One region of the Stenotrophomonas bentonitica genome, then DNA from elsewhere that is predicted to be linked to it. Evidence: predicted binding sites of a transcription regulator. Region 1 holds the regulator's gene; the other holds the start of a gene.
What was found. Region 1 encodes HrcA, which represses chaperone genes, less so after heat shock. Its sites were predicted from a motif close to TTNGCACTCNNNNNNNNNGAGTGCNAA; they were not measured.

Region 2: a site for HrcA is predicted at 5,449-5,475, ahead of rpoH (RNA polymerase sigma factor RpoH). Genes of this name have one in related genera too.

The regions. Positions count from the first base shown of each region.
Region 1 is NZ_JAAZUH010000002.1:857,503-864,802, reverse strand. Features, by position in the region: gene dnaK (molecular chaperone DnaK) at 1-1,633, opposite strand, end outside; gene grpE (nucleotide exchange factor GrpE) at 1,763-2,278, opposite strand; gene hrcA (heat-inducible transcriptional repressor HrcA) at 2,361-3,428, opposite strand; gene recN (DNA repair protein RecN) at 3,521-5,182, shown strand; gene HGB51_RS15250 (LysR family transcriptional regulator) at 5,205-6,122, opposite strand; gene HGB51_RS15245 (SGNH/GDSL hydrolase family protein) at 6,218-7,300, shown strand, end outside.
Region 2 is NZ_JAAZUH010000001.1:2,025,965-2,033,264, reverse strand. Features, by position in the region: gene HGB51_RS20525 (Ig-like domain-containing protein) at 1-1,425, shown strand, start outside; gene HGB51_RS08945 (hypothetical protein) at 1,436-5,041, shown strand; gene rpoH (RNA polymerase sigma factor RpoH) at 5,487-6,362, shown strand; gene purD (phosphoribosylamine--glycine ligase) at 6,432-7,300, opposite strand, start outside.

The DNA of each region.
Region 1 (7,300 bases):
TCAGCGCGTCAGCCTGGTTGCGGGCCTGGACCAGCTCGTGGAACTTCTTGTCTTCTTCGCGGTTGGCTTCCGCGTCGGCGACCATGCGTGCGATCTCGTCCTCGGACAGACCCGAACCGGCCTTGATCTCGACCTTCTGTTCCTTGTTGGTCTTCTTGTCCTTGGCCGACACGTGCAGGATGCCGTTGGCGTCGATGTCGAAGGACACTTCCACCTGCGGCAGGCCACGCGGGGCCGGCTCGATGCCGGAGAGGTCGAACTTGGCCAGCGACTTGTTGTAGCGGGCCTGTTCGCGCTCACCCTGCAGCACGTGCACGGTCACGGCCGACTGGTTGTCCTCGGCGGTGGAGAACACCTGCGACGCCTTGGTCGGGATGGTGGTGTTCTTTTCGATGATCTTGGTGAACACGCCGCCCATGGTTTCGATGCCCAGCGACAGCGGGGTCACGTCCAGCAGCAGCACGTCCTTGACGTCGCCGCCCAGCACGCCGCCCTGGATCGCAGCACCCAGTGCCACGGCTTCGTCCGGGTTGACGTCCTTGCGCGGTTCCTTGCCGAAGAACTCGGTGACCGCCTGCTGCACCTTCGGCATGCGGGTCTGGCCGCCGACCAGGATCACTTCGCTGATGTCGCTCGAACGCAGGCCGGCATCGTTCAGCGCGATGCGGCACGGCTCGATCGACTTCTTGATCAGGTCTTCGACCAGCGCTTCCAGCTTGGCGCGGGTCAGCTTGATGTTCAGGTGCTTCGGACCCGAGGCATCGGCGGTGACGTACGGCAGGTTCACTTCGGTCTGCTGGCTGGTCGAGAGCTCGATCTTGGCGCGCTCGGCCGCGTCCTTTAGGCGCTGCAGGGCCAGCGGATCCTTGCGCAGGTCGATGCCCTGGTCCTTGTTGAACTCGTCCACCAGGTATTCGATGACGCGGTTGTCGAAGTCTTCGCCGCCCAGGAAGGTGTCGCCGTTGGTGGCCAGCACTTCGAACTGCTTCTCACCGTCGACGTTGGCGATTTCGATGATCGACACGTCGAAGGTGCCGCCGCCCAGGTCGTACACGACGATCTTGCGGTCCTTGCCGTCGCCCTTGTCTAGGCCATAGGCCAGGGCCGCGGCGGTCGGCTCGTTGATGATGCGCTTCACTTCCAGGCCCGCGATGCGGCCGGCGTCCTTGGTCGCCTGGCGCTGGCTGTCGTTGAAGTAGGCCGGCACGGTGATCACGGCCTCGGTGACGGTCTCACCCAGGAACGCTTCGGCGGTCTTCTTCATCTTCTCCAGCACGCGGGCGGAGATTTCCTGCGGGGCCATCTTCTTGGCGTCGCTGGTCTGCACCCAGGCGTCGCCGTTGTCGTGGGCCAGGATGCCGTAGGGCACGTGCGCGATGTCCTTCTGGACTTCAGCGTCGGTGAACTTGCGGCCGATCAGGCGCTTGACGGCGTAGAAGGTGTTCTTCGGGTTGGTCACGGCCTGGCGCTTGGCCGAGGCGCCGACCAGCACTTCGCCGTCCTTGGTGTAGGCGACGATGGAAGGCGTGGTGCGGTCGCCCTCCGAATTCTCGATGACGCGGGCCTTGCCGCCGTCCATGATCGCCACGCACGAGTTGGTGGTGCCGAGGTCGATACCAATGATCTTGCCCATGGGGGAGACTCCTGAAATGTGGGAAACGTCCGGCAGCTGCCGGGTTATGAATGGGATGTGTGGGACGCAGTTGTCACTTTCAAGCCATGAATCGGACGCTGTGTCCGATCACGACCAAACACGTTCAGGTCAGTCGCGGGCGACCACGACCAGGGCCGGGCGCAGCAGGCGGTCGTTGAGCTGGTAGCCCTTCTGGAACACCTGGACCACGCTGCCCGGGGCGGCGCCGGGGGCGTCGACCTGGCTGATCGCCTGGTGGTGTTCGGGGTTGAACGGCTGGCCGGTCGGGTCGAGCAGGGTCAGGCCGTTGTCGGCGGCGACTTTGAGCAGCTGCTTGTAGGTCAGCTCCAGGCCTTCGCGCAGCGGGCTCGGCTCGGCACCGGCGGCGTTGAGCCCGGCGTCCAGGCTGTCGAACACGGGCAGCAGCTCGCCCAGCAGCTTTTCATTGGCGAAGCGGCGCGCCTGTTCGACGTCGCGGGCCACGCGCTTGCGCTGGTTGTCCAGGTCGGCGCGCTCACGCAGCGACTCGGACCGGAGCAGGGCCAGCTCGTTGTGCAGGCTGTCCAGCTGCTGCTGCAGGGAATCGCCCGGGGCGGCGTCGCCGGCCGGGGCCTGGGATGCGATATCGGCGTTATCTTGGTTCATTGTCGGATCCTTGGCGGTGACTCTCCGCCTCCACCCACCCCTATGTGGGCGGTCGGACCCGATTCAAGAGCAAAAAGCGCGTTTATCCGCGATCGCGGGACAATCCGGCGCCGCCTGGCGAATCCAGCGCCGCGCCCAGCACCTGGGCGGTGGCTTCGACCAGCGGGATCATGCGGTCGTAGGCCATCCGCTTCGGGCCGATCACGCCCAGCACGCCCAGCACCTGGCCGCCGGCCGAATACGGCGCGGTGACCAGCGAAATGTTCTCCAGCGGCATCACCCCGGTCTCCTCGCCGATGAAGATGCGCACGCCCGGGGCCTGGATGGTGCGCTCCAGCAGCTGCAGGATCTCGCGCTTGCTGGCGAACAGGTCGAACAGTTCGCGCAGCCGGTCCAGGTCGGACAGGTCCTGCACCCCCATCAGCCGGGTCTGCCCGGCCAGCACGATATCGTCGGCCGGCGGCGCCATGGCCTGCTCGGCCAGCTCCACGCTGTGCGCCAGCAGCTGTTCCATCTCCGAGCGCGCGTCGCGCAGCTCGACCAGCAGCCTTGAACGGATCTCGGACAGCGGCCGCCCTGCACAGTGGGCATTGAGGTAGTTGGCGACCTGCTCCAGCTCGGCCGGCTCCCAGCTGCGCCGGGGTTCGATCACCCGGTTCTGCACCTCGTTGTCGGCGAACACCAGGATCGCCAGGACCCGGCGCGCGTCCAGCGCCACGAAATCGATATGCCGGAACGCGAACTGTTCGCGCTTGGGCGCACCGACCACGCCGACGAAGTGGCTCATCGCCGAGAGCAGTTCCGACGCGCTGCCCAGCAGGGCCTGGGTGCCCGCCCCGCTCGAGAGCTCACTGCGCAGCCGGCTCAGCTCGCCCTCGCCCGGCGGCTGCATCTTGACCAGGCTGTCCACGAACACCCGGTAGCCGTGCGCGGTGGGCACGCGCCCGGCCGAGACGTGCGCCGAGCTGAGCAGGCCGAGGTCTTCCAGGTCGCCAAGGATGTTGCGGATGGTCGCCGGGCTCACGTCCAGCCCGGCCAGCCGCGCCAGGGTCTGCGACCCGACCGGCTCGCCATCCTGGATATGGCGCGCGATCAGCGTCCGCAGCAGGTGGCGGGCGCGCGGGGCGAGATGGGGCGCGGACGGGTGCATGGAATCAACCTGTGAGACGCGGGACTGGATAATGACAGGAGCACGGCCTGCCCCTCCCATGCTAGCGTTGCGCGGCTCAAGAAACGAACACCATGCTCAGACATCTATCGATCAAGGATTTTGCCGTGGTCCGCGCCACCGAACTGGAGTTCGGCGCGGGCATGACCGTGGTTTCCGGCGAGACCGGCGCAGGCAAGTCGCTGATGGTCGACGCGCTGGGCTTCCTGTCCGGCCTGCGCGCCGACAGCGGCGTGGTCCGCCACGGCGCGGCGCGCGCCGAGCTGTCGGCCGAATTCGCCCCCGGCGACGACGCCCCGGCCCGGCGCTGGCTGCGCGAGAACGAGCTGGACGACGACGAACAGTGCCAGCTGCGCCGGATCATCCGCGCCGACGGCGGCTCGCGCGCCTGGATCAACGGGCGCCCGGTGACCCTCTCGCAGCTGAGCGAACTGGCCGGCATGCTGGTCGAGATCCACGGCCAGCACGAGCAGCAGGCGCTGCTGGCGCGGCCGTCGCAGCTGGCCCTGCTGGACGCCTATGCGCGCAATGACGCCGAACGCGCCCAGGTGCGCCAGGCGGCCGCGCGCTGGCAGGCACTGGTGGACGAAGCCGACGCGCTCTCGCGCCAGGGCGATGTCAGCGACCGCATCGGCTTCCTCGAACACCAGCTCGGCGAACTGCAGCGCGAAGACCTGGAGCCGGCGTCGATCGCCGCGCTCGGCAGCAGCCACCGCCGCCAGGCCCATGCGGGGGCGCTGGTCAGCGCCTGCGACGTGGCCGCCGCACGCCTCAATGGCGACGATGACGTGTCGGTGCTGCAGCTGCTGCAGCAGACCCGGCACGACCTAGCACGCGTGGCCGAGCACGACGCCCGGCTGGGCGAGGTGGACGCGCTGCTGGACAGCGCGGTGATCCAGCTGCACGAAGCCCTGGCCCTGCTCGACCGCGTCCACGACGACCTGGACGCCGACCCCGAGCAGTTCGAGGACATCGAACGCCGGCTGGGCCGCCTGCACGACCTGGCCCGCAAGCACCGCGTGCCGATGGAAGGCCTGGCCGAGCACCGCGACGCAATGGAGGCCGAGGTTGAGCAGCTGCGCGGCGCCGACACCCGCCTGCAGGCGCTGGCCGGCGAGATCGAGCGCGCCGCCGGGCAGTGGCAGGCTGTGGCCGCCACCCTCAGTACCAGCCGCAGCACGGCCGCCAAGGCCTTGTCGGAGACCACCACCACCCTGATCGGCGAGCTCGGCATGGGCGGCGGCCAGTTCCTGATCGAGATCGAACCGCACGCGGCGGCCAAGCCGGACCCGAACGGGGCCGAGCGGGTCGAATTCCTGGTCGCGGCCAACGCCGGGCAGCCCCCGCGCGCACTGCGCAAGGTCGCCTCCGGCGGCGAGCTCTCGCGCATCTCGCTGGCGATCGAAGTGGCCGCGCTGGGCCTGGACGCGGTACCGACCATGGTCTTCGACGAAGTCGATTCCGGCATCGGTGGCGCGGTGGCCGACATCGTCGGCCAGAAACTGCGTGCGCTGGGAGAAAAGCGCCAGGTGCTGTGCGTCACCCACCTGCCGCAGGTCGCCTCCAAGGGCCACGCCCACTACCGGGTCAGCAAGGCCCCGGTGGAAGGCATGACCCAGAGCGCGGTCGAAAAGCTGGACGCCCGCGCCCGCGAAGAAGAACTGGCACGCATGCTCGGCGGCGTGGAAGTCACCAAGGAAGCCCGGGCCGCCGCCCGCAAGCTCCTCCAGGCGTAGAGCGGGGCTCTGCCCCGCTGCTTCACCCCACAGGCGCCCCCAGATCCACCCGCTCCACCAGAAAATCCAACAACGCCCGCACCCGCAGCGGCAGGTACCCCCCCTGCCCCACGAACACCGCATGCACCTCCTCGCGGTCGCCGGGATTGGCGTCCTCCAGCACCGGCACCAACCTTCTGGCCGCCACATCGGCCTGCACCTGGAACGCCGCCAACCGGGCCAGCCCCAGCCCGGCCACCACCAGCCGACGCAACGCCTCGCCATCGCTGGCGCGCGCATTGCCGCTGGGCGGCACCACCTGTACCTGCCCCCCATGCAGTACCGGCCAACCGGTCTGCGCCCGCGCATGGCCGATATCCAGCCGGTTGTGCGCCAGCAGTTCCACCGCATCGCGCGGCAGCCCATGCCGTGCCGCATAGCCCGGCGCGGCCACGATCATCATCCGGGTCGACCCCAGCTGCCGGGCGACCAGGCTCGAGCTCTTCAACGGCCCGGCCCCCACCGCCACGTCGGTGCGCTGCTCGAGCAGGTCGATCACCTCGTCGGTCAGCACCAGGTCCACGCCCACCTGCGGATGCCGCTCCAGGAACGCCGGCAGCAGCGGCAGCAGGAAGTGGTGCCCGAACGGCACGTTGCTGTTCACCCGCAGCCGCCCCCGCGGTTCGGCATGCGCGCTGGCACAGCGCTCGGCCTCGTCCAGGTCGGCCAGCACGCGCAGGCCGCGCTCGTAGAAAGCGCAGCCCTCAGGCGTGAGCTGGAGTTGGCGGGTCGATCGCTGCAGTAGGCGCGTACCCAGCCGCTGCTCCAGCCGCGCCACCAGCTTGCTGACCGCCGAAGGCGTCATGTCCAGCGCGCGCGCCGCCGCCGAAAAACTGCCGGCCTCGATCACCCGCACGAAGATCTCCAGCTGGCCGGAACGGTTGATGTCAGGCGTCGGCATTGGCGAATCCAGTTCACAGATGATTGTCCGCACGCAGTCTAGTTCACAGATGGAGTGCCGCGCACGATGGCCTCCTCTTCCTCTGGATGCCTGTCATGCGCCCCCTGGTTCCCTTTATCGCCGCCACCCTGATCGCCTTCGCCGCCGTTGCGCCGTACCCGGCCCGGGCCGCACCGCCGCCGCACTGGGTGGCCAGCTGGCAGGCCAGCCCGCAGCCGGTGTGGGGTTCCGACTTCATCTTTCCCACGAACCTTCCGCCGGCATTGAACGACCAGACCTTCCGCCAGACCGCGCGGATCAGCCTGGGCGGCCCGCGCCTGCGGGTACGACTGAGCAATGCCTACGGCACGGCGCCGCTCAAGATCGGTTCCGCCAGCGTGGCCAGCGCAGCAGGAGCCCGGCCCGTGGCGCTCGCCTTCGACGGGCACCCCGGCATCGAGATCGCCCCCGGGCAGGAGCGCCTCAGCGACCCGGTCGCGCTGCGCACCGAAGCCCTGCAGGCGGTGCAGGTCGACGTGTACGTGCCCGGCCCCACGCCGCTGCAGACCTTCCATTGGGACGGGCGCCAGACCAGTGCGATCGCGCCGGGCAACCAGTCCCGGGCCAGCGCCCTGCGCGACAGCACGCCAACCACCGCCCGCCTGTTCGTGACCGGCATCGAGGTCGAGGCCCCCGCGTCCGCGCGCAGCGTGGTGGTGATCGGCGATTCGATTACCGACGGCGCCACCGCCAGCCTGGACCGCGACCAGCGCTGGACCGACCACCTGGCCAGTCGGCTCTCACCGAAGGGGGTGGCGGTGGTCAATGCCGGCATTTCCGGCGGCCGCCTGCTGAGTGACGGCATGGGCGAATCGGTGCTGGGCCGCTTCCAGCGTGACGTGCTGGACCAGGCCGGTGTCACCACGGCGATCGTGCTGATCGGGATCAACGACATCAGCTGGCCGGGCACGGCCTTCGCGCCGGACCAGCCGCAGCCGTCACTGGCCGAACTGCAGGCCGGCTACCGCCAGCTGGTTGAACGCGCCCATGCCGCCGGGGTGCGGGTTGTCGCAGCCACCCTGCTGCCATTCGTCGGGGCACTCTCCGGGACGCCGCTGGAAGGCTACTACCAACCGGATAAGGACAGGCTCCGCCAGCAACTGAACGCCTGGCTGCGCACCGACGCCCCGTTCGACGCG
Region 2 (7,300 bases), on a different contig from region 1:
CGCTACACGCCAACGCCCGATTACAGCGGCGCCGACAGCTTCACCTACACCGTCTGCAACCAGGCCTCGCCGCCGGACTGCAGCACCGCGACGGTCAACGTGCAGGTGCAGGTCAACGACGTGGACGTGGTGGACGAGAACATCACCGTGCTCAGCGGCACCACCACCACCGTGCCGCTGCTGGACAACCTCACCACCAGCGGCGCGCGCATCAACCCGGCCTCCATGCGCCTGGGTCGGGCCGCCTCGAGTGGGCGTGCCACCTGCGCGAACGGCGACTGCGTCTACACCGCGTTCGTCGGCTACAGCGGGCTGGACAACTTCAGCTACAACATCTGCGACCGCTCGCTGCCCACGCCGGTCTGCGTGGAGGGCTGGGTCAACGTGGTGGTCACCGCCGATACGATCGTGCTGCGGCTGACCAAGCAGGCCACCCAGCGCAGCGTGCAGGTGGGCGATGTGGTGCGCTACGTGGTCACCGTGGAAAACATGGGCGATGTCGATGCACTGGGCGCGACCCTGTACGACACGCTGCCGAGCGGCTTCACCTTCATCCCGGGTGGCTTCGAAGCCCGCGATGCCGACAACGCGGCCCGCGCCAGTGGCGTGGCCCCGCTGCGCATCGACGGCGTGGATGTCCCGGCCGGTGGCACCGCCACGCTGGTTTACTACCTGCGGGTGGGTGCTGGCGTGGGCATGGGCATCCACACCAACCGCATCACCGCCAACGATGTGCTGGGAACCACCATCAGCAACGTGGCCTCGGCCGATGTCGAGGTGATCGGCGACCCGCTGCTGGACGAAAGCCTGGTCATTGGCAGCGTGTTCGACGACCGCAATGGCAACGGCGCACAGGATCCCGGCGAACGCGGCATTCCCGGCGTTCGCGTGGTGTCGGTGGAGGGCCTGGTGATCGAGACCGACGCCTGGGGTCGCTACCACCTGGTCGGCATCAACGGCGGCCAGGCACGCGGACGCAACTTCATCCTCAAGGTGGATCCGACCACGCTGCCGGCCGAGGCGCGCTTCACCACGCGCAATCCGCTGGTACGCCGGATCACCCCGGGGCTGCCGGTGCGCTTCGACTTCGGTGTGGCCATGCCGGAGGGAAAACTGGGCGAAGGGCCACCGCAAGGCCCACAGAAGGTGCTGGAGGTCGGGGAAGCGCTGTTCGTTCCGGGCCAGGCCATGTTGGGTGCCGCCGCCGAAGCGGTGTTGGCGCATGCCGCAGGCACGCTGCAGGCCCAGGGCGGCGGACGGGTCGACGTTGCGAAGGGGCAGGCGACGCCCGCGCTGGCCGCACAGCGCGCCGAAGCACTGCGGAACGCGCTGCTGCCGCGCCTGCCTGCCGACGTCGCCGCGCATGTGCAGGTCCAGGTGCAGCCCGCTGCACCCGACCGCCCCGCCACCCGTGCGGATCGCTGAGGAGATGACCATGACCACCAAGACCTCATTCAGCGCCCTGATGTTCCTGCTGGTCCTCTGGCTGCCGTCAGCCTGGGCCCAGCAGGCCCAACCCGTGCCGGACGTACCCGCCACGCTGTGCGGCGTGGACGGGTGCCGACAGGGCAATGACCTGCTGCTGCAGGTACACCCTGCCGCAGCGGAGGCGGCGCCGGTCGCTGAAGCGCCCGGTTCGCTCACCGCTTCGTCCACCGAGCTGCCTGACGGCGCGGTGGTGTGGGCCACCGAAGATCCGGCCCTGTCCGCGCCGGTGCTCAACGTGCAGACCGGTTCGATGGCGCCGTTCGAGAACGGGCGGTTGACCAGGCCACTGCGTTTCCACGGGTACAACAACTATTCCTCGTTCATCGAACGGCTCGAGGTGGTGATCTACCGCGGCAGCGACACCGACCTGGTGACGCCGCTGGCACGCATCGACATGCCCGTGGACTACGTGGCCAACACCGAGTGGGATGGCCAGCTGCCGGACAACCTCAACCTGCGCGTGGGCGACGACCTGCAGTACATCGCCCGCGCCTACGGGCGCGACGGTTCCTTCGACGAAACCAGCGTGCAGCGCTTCCAGCTGGTGCTGCCCACCGACTACGAACGCGGTACCCAATTGGTGCGCGATGACGTGCAGCGTTCGCTGGGCCGCGTGCTCAGCGGCGATGACGCGCAGGCGCAGCAGCTCAGCAATGCGATCTACGGTCAGAACGCGCTGCGCCAGCAGAACATCCCGATCTACGGTTCGCGCGTGCGCGTCTATGGGCGCGGCCTCAGCCCGAACGCGCGGGTGATGATCAACGGGCAGAGCTTCCCGGTGGACCTGGAGCAGAAGTTCGCCGCCGAGTTCCTGGAGCCGATCGGCCAGCACCGCTACAGCGTGCAGGTGGAGGCGCTGGACGCGCCGACCCTGACCCGCACCCTGGACGTGGACGTGACCGGCAGCTACCGCTTCCTGGTGGCGCTGGCCGACGTGACGCTGTCCAGCAACACCGCCAGCGGCAACCTCGACCCGCTCGCGGCCGACCGCGACCAGGACGACAGCTTCCTCAGCGAGGGGCGGCTCGCGTTCTACCTGAAGAGCAAGTATCGCGGGAAGTACCTGGTGACCGCGCAGGCCGACACCTACGACCAGGAGTTGAAGCGCCTGTTCGATGGCTTCCTCGATGCCGACGCGCGCGATGTGTTCCGCCGCCTCGATCCGGACCAGTACTACCCGGTGTACGGCGACGATTCGACCACCTACCGCGACGTGGACACCCAGGGCCGGTTGTACGTGCGCGTGGATTGGGACCAGAACCAGGCGTTGTGGGGCAACTTCGCCACCGGCTTCACCGGCACCGAATACGGGCAGTACGTGCGTTCGCTTTACGGCGCGGCCGTGAGCTGGCGTTCGCGCGCCACCACCCCGCTGGGCGATCCGCGTTCGCTGCTGAAGGCGTTCGGTTCCGAAGCGCAGTCCGCGCTGGGCCACAGCGAATTCCTCGGCACCGGCGGCAGCCTGTACTACCTGCGCCATACCGACCTGCTGCCCGGTTCGGAACAGGTGGTGCTGGAAGTACGCGACCGCACCACCGGGCGCACCGAGGTGCGCACCAATCTGACCCGGGGCGTGGATTACGAGATCAACGAGATCCAGGGCCGCCTGTTCCTGACCCGCGCGCTGGCGCAGATCACCCGCGAGAACGTGCGCACGTTGACCCGCGACACGCCGCTGGACGGCTACGACCAGCTGCTGCTGGTGGACTACGAGTACATCCCGCTCGGCTTCAGTACCGACGACGTCAGCGCGGGCGTGCGCGGCAAGCAGTGGCTCGGCGACCACGTGGCACTGGGGGGCACGTACGTCGACGAGAACCGCAGTGGCGACGACTACAGCCTGATGGGCGCCGACCTGACCCTGCAGGCCGGGCGCGGCACCTACCTGAAGCTGGAACAGACCCGCACCGAAGCCACGGCCGCACCGATCTTCTATTCGGACAACGGCGGCCTGAGCTTCATCCAGCGCAACCCGGTCAGTCCCGACCGGAAGGGCGACGCGCGTGCGGTCGAGGCGCGTGCCAACCTGCGCGAACTGGGCTGGACCGAACAAGACTGGAGCATGGGCGCGTGGTGGCGCGACGTCGATGCCGGGTTCTCGGTCTCGCGCATGGACAGCGGGCTGGCGCTGGAAGAGTACGGCGCGGAGTTCCTCGGCTACTTCACCGACAACCTCAGTCTGTACGGCCGCTACAGCCGTGCCGAGCGGGGCGAGGTGGCGGTGGAGCAGTCGCAGCTGACGCTGGACTGGCGGCTGGGCAACGACGGCCAGCTCGGCGCTGAGCTGCGCCGGGTGCAGGAAGAGAACGCCGGTATCGATGTCGCCGGTACGCTGGCCGCGTTGAGCTACCGGCAGCGCCTGGGCGCCAAGTGGGAGCTGTACGGGGTAGGGCAGCTGACCGTGGACGACGATGGCGGCGCCTACGAAGACAACAACCTGGCCACGCTGGGCGCGCGTTACCTGTTCGGCAACCGCTCCAGCCTGGGCGCGGAAGTCAGCAGCGGCAGCCGCGGCGAAGGCGCCAAGCTCGAAGGCGAGTACTGGATGACGCCCGAGCACAGCTTCTACGGAAACTACACCTACAGCACCGACCGGACCACCACCGATCCGCTGTACAACGACACCGGGCTGCAGTCGGGGTGGACGCTGGGCCAGCGCTGGCGGCTGAGCAACCAGGTCAACGTGTTCAACGAAAGCCAGTACCTGAAAGACCGCCGTGACGAGAGTGCCGGGCTGGTCAACACCTTCGGCATGGATTTCTATCCGTCGCAGGGCTGGACACTGGGCTTCAGCGTGATGGACGGCAACCTGGATGCCACCACCGGCCGGGTCGACCGCCGCGCGTACAGCGTCAATGGCGGACGTACCGACGCCAATACGCAGTGGACCAGCAAGCTGGAGTACCGTCGCGACGAAGGTGCCGAAGAGCGCCGCCAGTGGGTGACCACCAACCGGCTGCTGTACAAGGTCAACGAAGACTGGCGCATCGCGCTGCGCGCCAACTACGCCGACACCGACGACGCACGCAACCCGTTGGCCGACGCGAAACTGGTCGAGTCCAACCTGGGCTTTGCGTGGCGCCCGCACGACAACACGCGCTGGGCGGCGTTCGGCAAGTACACCTACCTGTATGACGTGGCGTCGCTGGGCCAGGAAGGTGGCAACGTGTACGACCAGAAGTCGCGGATCCTCTCGTTCGAAGGGGTGATGCAGCTGAGCGACCGCTGGGAGCTGGCGGCCAAGCTGGCCGGGCGCTGGGGTGACTACCGCACCGGGCGTGGCGAGGGTGCGTGGCTGGACAGCCGGGTCAACTTCTCGGCCCTGCAGCTGCGCTACCGGTTGTTCGCGCAGTGGGAGGCGATGGGCGAGTACCGCTGGCTGGACGTGCGCGAGGGGGGCGACAGGAAGGGCTGGCTGGTGGGGGTGGACCGGCAGGTGGGGCAGAACTTCAAGATCGGCGCGGGGTACAACTTCACCGAGTTCAGCGATGACCTGACCGAGCTGCGGTATGAAAGCAAAGGGTTCTTCCTGAACCTTTCGGGGTATTACTAGGCTTCGGTGTTGTCTGGCTTGACACGCGTGGCGGCTCGCGGCTTCGGCATTGTCTGGCTTGACACGCATGGCGTGGCACTACCGGAGATGGCGGCTTCGGGTGTCGGCTTCGGATGCTTTTCTTGGGGTAGAGCTAGGCCCTGCCTGGCTTCGCGGACTGTCCGAAGGCCGGGTCGGGCGCCTTGGGGGGCTGAACGACTGGCAACGTTTCCATGCTGAATGCGTCTCTCGGGACGGGATTGTCTGGCCCAAACCACGAAATCATGACGCGATCAGCCTCAAATGCATGAATTCATTGGAGTTTCTTCCTGGGCGGGCCCACTCGCCAGTGTCACCATTTCCCTGTAGGTTAGAGGGGTGATCCGATCCATCGTTTCATCAGTGAGACGCTGGAACTTTTCCACCCCTTAGCAGTCCAATTCCGTGACTGCTAAAATGCCAACCTATGAGCCAGAACATGTCTACTGCCCTTGTGGCAAACAATCTTCCGATTCCCAGTGCGCTCGGTTCGCTGGACGCCTACATCGGCGCCGTGCACCAGATCCCGGTGTTGACGGTCGATGACGAGCAGGACCTGGCCCGCCGCTTCCGCGACGAGCAGGACCTGGACGCCGCGCGCGAGCTGGTCCATTCCCACCTGCGCTTCGTGGTGCACGTGGCCCGTGGCTACAACGGCTACGGCCTTGCGCTGGGCGACCTGATCCAGGAAGGCAACATCGGCCTGATGAAGGCGGTGAAGCGCTTCGACCCGGACATGGGCGTTCGCCTGGTCTCCTTCGCCGTGCACTGGATCCGTGCCGAAATGCACGAGTTCATCCTGAAGAACTGGCGCATCGTCAAGGTCGCCACGACCAAGGCGCAGCGCAAGCTGTTCTTCAACCTGCGCAAGTCCAAGACCCGCCTGGGCTGGATGAACGCGGCCGAAGTCACCGCCGTGGCCAAGGACCTCAACGTGTCCGAGCGCGAAGTGCTCGAGATGGAATCGCGCCTGTCTGGCCGCGATATCGGATTCGACGCACCGACCGACGAAGACAACGACCACGCGCCGCCGTCGCCGGCTGCGTTCCTGGTCGCCAACGACGAAGATCCGTCGCAGGCCTACGAGCGTGCCGACAGCGAAGACAACCAGTTGGAGTTGCTGCGCGAGGGCTTGGCCGAGCTCGACGCCCGCTCGCGCGACATCATCCGTCGCCGCTGGCTGGACGCCGACAGCAAGGTCACCCTGCAGGAACTGGCCGACGAGTACGGCGTTTCCGCCGAACGCATCCGCCAGGTCGAAGCGAACGCGCTGAAGAAGATGAAGGCGCTGTTTACTGCCTGATGCAGGTTCAACGCACCAGACAAAAAACCCGGCAATGCCGGGTTTTTTGTTGTCCGTTCGATCGTGGGGTCAGGCCTGTTCGCGCGCGATCGCACGCCAGCCGATGTCGTTGCGATGGAACTCGTGGTCCCACGTGATCTTCGCCACGCCTGCATACGCATTGGCCTGCGCATCGCCCACGCTGTCGCCCAACGCCGCCACGCACAGCACGCGGCCACCGGCGCTGAGCACCTGGCCGTGCGCGTCCAGCGTGGTGCCGGCATGGAACACCTTGGCGGTCGACGGCACCTGGTCCAGGCCGTGGATGACATCGCCGGTGATCGGCGCTTCGGGGTAGGGCGAGGCCGCCATCACCACGCCCAGCGACGGGCGCGCGTCCCACTGCGCGTCTACTTCATGCAGGCGCACATCGATGGCCGCTTCGACCAGTTCCACCAGGTCCGACTGCAGGCGCAGCATCACCGGCTGGGTCTCCGGGTCGCCGAAGCGCACGTTGAACTCGATCACCTTCGGCGCGCCGCTGGCATCGATCATCAGGCCCGCATAGAGGAACCCGGTAAACGGAATGCCGTCGGCGATCATGCCCTGCACGGTGGGATTGACCACCTCGCGCATCACCCGCGCATGCACCTCATCGGTCACCACCGGTGCCGGCGAGTACGCGCCCATGCCACCGGTGTTGGGGCCGGTGTCGCCGTCGCCAACGCGCTTGTGGTCCTGCGAGGTCGCCATCGGCAACGCGGTGGCGCCATCGACCATCGAGATGAAGCTGGCTTCCTCGCCGTCGAGGAACTCTTCGATCACCACGCGTGCGCCGGCGTCGCCGAAGGCATTACCCGACAGCATGTCGCGCACCGCATCCTCGGCTTCCTGCTGGGTCATCGCCACGATCACGCCCTTGCCCGCGGCCAGGCCGTCGGCCTTGACCACGATCGGCG